DNA from 2 places in the Pseudoalteromonas sp. P1-7a genome. Region 2 is predicted to be linked to the other one. Evidence: riboswitches for the same ligand, from Rfam matches in the RefSeq annotation. Region 2 holds a riboswitch; the other holds the start of a gene.

Region 1 (2,408 bases), on a different contig from region 2:
AATCAATTTTATCTTCGATATCGTTTCTAAAAATTGCAACATCGACTTGTGCACTGTCAAAATTAACATTAACACCAAGTTCGCGGTTTGTTGATTTTTCAGGTTGCAGGTCCGTATTACCAAAATTTGGGTAGTATAAATCGTTAAACGTAGGTGCTTTAAAACCCGTGCTTTGACTAATTCTAAATGTTGAATTTTCAGATAAATGATAACCGGCCGCCGCAGTATAGGTTGTTTCATCGCCAAACTGTTCATCGTCGTCTTGGCGAAGAGTTAAATTGGCAAGCACAGTATCGGTGTCGTAGTAAGCCCCAACAAACACAGCTAATACATCGCGGCTATCTTCATCAAAAGCTTGAGAACTGTGTGATACATCATCCTTATACCAATTAACGCCGCCGCTAATATTAAGCGTATTAGTTAAACGGTATTGGCCGTTGTAATCTACTTGCGAACGTTTAGTAATAAACGTACTGGTTGTTGGCCCACCTGTAGAAAAATCTACATACGTGCTGTCAGAATCATCCGTTGCAAAAGCAACCTCAAGAGCATGAGATTGGTTAGTGTAGTTTTTGCTCCACTTCGCCGACAGTTGATAGTTTTTAAAGTCCCCTCTTTCAACTGTGCTCGAGGCAGGGCTAAAGCTGCTATCATAATCTGCGTAACCTTCGCTGTACTGACCTAGTAGCTTAAAATTACCATAGTGAGCGTCAGCATAATTGACTTTAAAACCTAGATTCTTATTTTCATAACCATCGTCATCTGGGGCAACACCTTGCAGCGCGTCAAAGCCATCTGTTTTTTCAAAACCGGCGTTAAAAGCGCTAGTTACATCAGCCGATTTAACAGAGCCCGCAAGCTGGTAGTTTTGATAGGCATTAGAGCCAAATGTGGCATCAAGGGAGGTATTGCTCGCTTCGCGCGTTATTATATTAATAACACCAGCTAAGGCGTCTGAGCCATAAACAGCGGCACGCGATCCTTTTATGATCTCGATTCGCTCAATACTATTTAGCGGCACATTACTTAGTGCTTTTTGGCCAAGTGTGGCTGAGCCCGTGCGAACGCCATCAATTAAAATTAACGTATCGCCAGAACCTGTACCACGTAAAGATACGCCCGACGTTTGGCCAAAGCCCCCATTAGGATTAATTTGAAAACCCACTTGTGTGCTTAGTAAGGTTGGTAAATCGCGTACACTGCTTTTGTCTATTTGTTCTCGACTGATAACATTAACGCTTGCTAAAACATTATTTATTGATTGTTCAAATTTATTAGCGGTAACAGTGATTTTTTCAATTGGATTTTCTGAAGCAGAGACAGAAAAAGACAACGCAGCCGAGATAGCAACGCCGAGAGTTGTTTTATTTAGCATGATGTTCCTTATCTTTGCCCACCGCAAAGATTTAAGTAAGTAAGATTACTTCAAGGCCGGTCTCCGGACTCAGTAAACACATAAATGCGTTAATACTTTACCGTTGCGGGGGCAGTGTTGGGATTGCTTTTGTCATAAAGGCTCACCAACTTCCCGATTATCTTGCTGTTAGTTTTAATACTTTAAACCCTGTATTTAGCAACCAGCAAGCACCTTGAAAATAGGCGGTTATTGTGAGCAGTTTGTTTACAAATGTCAACGGACGTCTATATAGCTAAAAGTTAAATTAATTGTTTTGTGTAAAGCTAGAGGTTATGCCATATGAGCTTAAAAGCGCGGTGATTTTTGGTTTTATTTCGGGCGCATTTAAAAGCTTATCCATTTGTTTTACCGAAATTTTACTGCGCGAAGGGTTAACTAAAAAGTGAGTATCGTATATAGCATCTGGTGTATTGCTCCTATAAAGTAGGTCCATATTAAAAATGTTATTCTTTTTAAAATATTGATAAGCAATATTGTTTATAACCCCTACATCTGCTCGCTTTAATAGCAGCATTTTTACAACGTTAAACTCATCAATTGTTAAACTAACTTGGTGTTCTTCACTTAAATATTGTGCATCAGTTTTAAAATCAGCAAAACGATAGGAATACCCCAATACCCCCGCTTTTGTTAAAGCATGTAAATCATTGAAATAGCTTTGCTTTTGGGTGTTCTGTGCTAACGTATACAGCTCATTTTTAGCAATAACATAAAAGCTCGTTTCCTGTAAGGCGTTTCTTGCTCCCTCGGGCACCCATTGCTTAGCCATTAAAAACAACACATCAAACTCACCCCACTCCACCCACTTTTTGAGCCTTTTTACAGGCAAAGAGTTAAGCGTAAATTTATAGTCATTTTGAGAATCATTGAGTATTTTAATAAACTCTGGAGCTACTCCTTGCTCTTTTTCAGCATTAATAATAATTGGAAAGTAACCGTCCTCTACCAACACATCTACATTTATTGGCTTAGCATAACTAAACTTACTGCA
Region 2 (2,408 bases):
TATACCTGTCACAGCCATAAGCAGTACAACCCCAAACGACGCACCTGACGATATACCAAATAAGTATGGATCGGCGAGCGGGTTACGAGTAACCGTTTGCAAAATAAGCCCAGCAATAGCCAAACCTGCGCCCGCCATAAAGGCAAGTAAAGTACGGGGCAACCTAAGCTCATAAATAATACGTGCGTTAAGCGAGCCCTCCCCTGCCGATAAAACTCCGGTGAACACATCACTAAACGGTGTATCTGCTGCGCCAAAGCTCAGTGCACTAAAAAGGCTGCCCAGTGCAATTAATGAGGCAGCTATAAAAATAGTCCACGGGTTTATGTTTGTTATATCCATTTAATTAATAGCCATAAAAGTAAGTAATATGAGGAATAGTTTGGCCATTTTCTGTGCGCTGCGGGTGGCTGGTTACGTGCGCACATACCCCAAAAACATCTGCTAGCATCTCTTCACTAAGTACCTGCTCAGGCGAGCCTGTATGTGTTATTTTGCCTTTATTAATAACCACCAGTTCATCGCACATAGCAGCTGCTAAATTTAAATCATGAAATGAGGCAAACACAGTGACCCCTAGCGATTTTGCTAATTCCATCACTTGTATTTGGTATTTAACATCCAAATGGCTGGTTGGCTCATCCATAATGAGTAATTGCGGTTGTTGCACTATGGCGCGGGCAATTAATGCTCGTTGCTTTTCGCCCCCCGAAAGTGATTCAAAATTTTGCTTACACTGCTGCTCAAGCCCTACGGTTTTTATTGCCTGTGTAATTTTTTGTTTGTCGCTGTGGGTGGTGGCGCTAAATAGTGGTTTATGAGGCGTAAGCCCAAGGGCAACCACATCAAATAACGTTAGGTTAAATTGAGCAGGCGTTTCTTGCAGAACGACAGCAACATATTTTGCGTAATCTTCACTTTTAAGCTGCCAAATATCCTGCTGATTAAAAGTAATTTTGCCTGTGGTGGGTTTATTAAAGCGATACAAACAGCGCAGTAAGCTCGACTTACCCGCCCCATTTGGGCCTATTAAGCCAATAAATTTACCCTTTGTTATAGGCAAATTAATAGTGTTTAAAATGGCGTGATTATCAACTTCCCACGACACATTTTGAATGTCTAATAAAGGCGTGTTTGGCGCTAATGTAGTTTGCAAAGTGAGTCCTTTAAAAACGCGCACTCACTAAGACACCACTAAAAAAATAGTGCACTAATAAAATGAGTTTACCCGCTCGTTAAAATATTTTATTCATTTGTATCTGACTTAAAGCACGGTGCTCATTACAGTTACGGGAATAGTTGAGGAATTTCACCCCATTCCAAATGAGCGTCTATTATGGGCGGGTAAGTAAATAATTTAAAGCAAAAAAACCGCGCTCAAAGGAGCGCGGTTAAAAAGGGAGCGTTTTAACTAATTTAGCGAATAGTTAAAACTTGTATTCCATACCTAAGCCAACGTAATCTTGGTCAACATTGTTGTCCATATCAAAGCTTGAGTAAAAACCAAATACTTTAATGTTTTTATTAAACTTATGATCAACACCTACAGAAACTGCCGTTTTGTCATCACTATCATCAAAGTCCATTGCTTGGTACTGCACTTTAAACGTGTTTTTACCCATGCTGTAGGCTGCGTTTAATAAGTAGCCATCCGCTTCTGCGCTACCGTCTACTTTTTCTTGAGTTTGGTACATAGCGCCTAATTTAAAGCTCTCTACTTTACCTTGGATTGACGCACGCACTACATCGTAGCCATTTACTTCGCTATCGGCTGCAACCGAGGCGTAAACCGCACTCTTTTTAAGTGCAGCGTCACCGTAGGTAACCGCCATTGAATAACCGTTATCTGCATCTACGTCATCTTCGGCAATAAATGTAGCAAGTACTTTAAAACCTTCGTAGCTTTTAGATGTATAAGTGATTGAATCACCCAAGCGGTTTTCACCTTTAAAGACGTTTTTAATATCGCCTTCAAGATCATTAAATAAATCTAATTTGCCTTGTGATTGCTTAAGTGCCGTATCGTTACGACCCACAACAACTTGACCATAAGCACCTTTTAAACCTACGTATTGGTTGCGTGCAGAAATATTGTCGTCGTTATCACCTTTAGAGTCAGCGTCAGATACATCAACTTGAAACTCAAACTTATAAACCGCTTCTAATCCATCTGTGATCTTTTCAGATCCCTTTAGGCCAAAGCGAGATGCATTACTTTTAATTTCAGTGAAAGACCCTTCACCGTCATCAGATGATTGCACAGTAACATTCGCTTTACCGTAAACATCAACATCTGCAAACGCACTAAAAGATAAACCACTTACTAGAGCAATACATAAGCTCGATTTTACAAAATTCATGTTATTTCCTCGATAATCACAAAACTAATTTTTTAAAACAGCTGCAGT

Evidence for each region. A riboswitch is a leader RNA that binds a small molecule or an ion and turns the genes downstream of it on or off. The one in region 2 is predicted to bind cobalamin.
Region 1: another riboswitch for cobalamin. It lies ahead of AN389_RS14150 (TonB-dependent receptor domain-containing protein); the one in region 2 lies ahead of AN389_RS16080 (ABC transporter ATP-binding protein).

Annotation. Positions count from the first base shown of each region.
Region 1 is NZ_LKDU01000024.1:9,230-11,637, forward strand. It holds gene AN389_RS14150 (TonB-dependent receptor domain-containing protein) at 1-1,375, opposite strand, end outside; cobalamin riboswitch at 1,412-1,575, opposite strand; gene AN389_RS14155 (hypothetical protein) at 1,662-2,408, opposite strand, start outside.
Region 2 is NZ_LKDU01000030.1:27,194-29,601, reverse strand. It holds gene AN389_RS16085 (iron ABC transporter permease) at 1-342, opposite strand, end outside; gene AN389_RS16080 (ABC transporter ATP-binding protein) at 347-1,156, opposite strand; cobalamin riboswitch at 1,235-1,371, opposite strand; gene AN389_RS16075 (porin) at 1,428-2,360, opposite strand.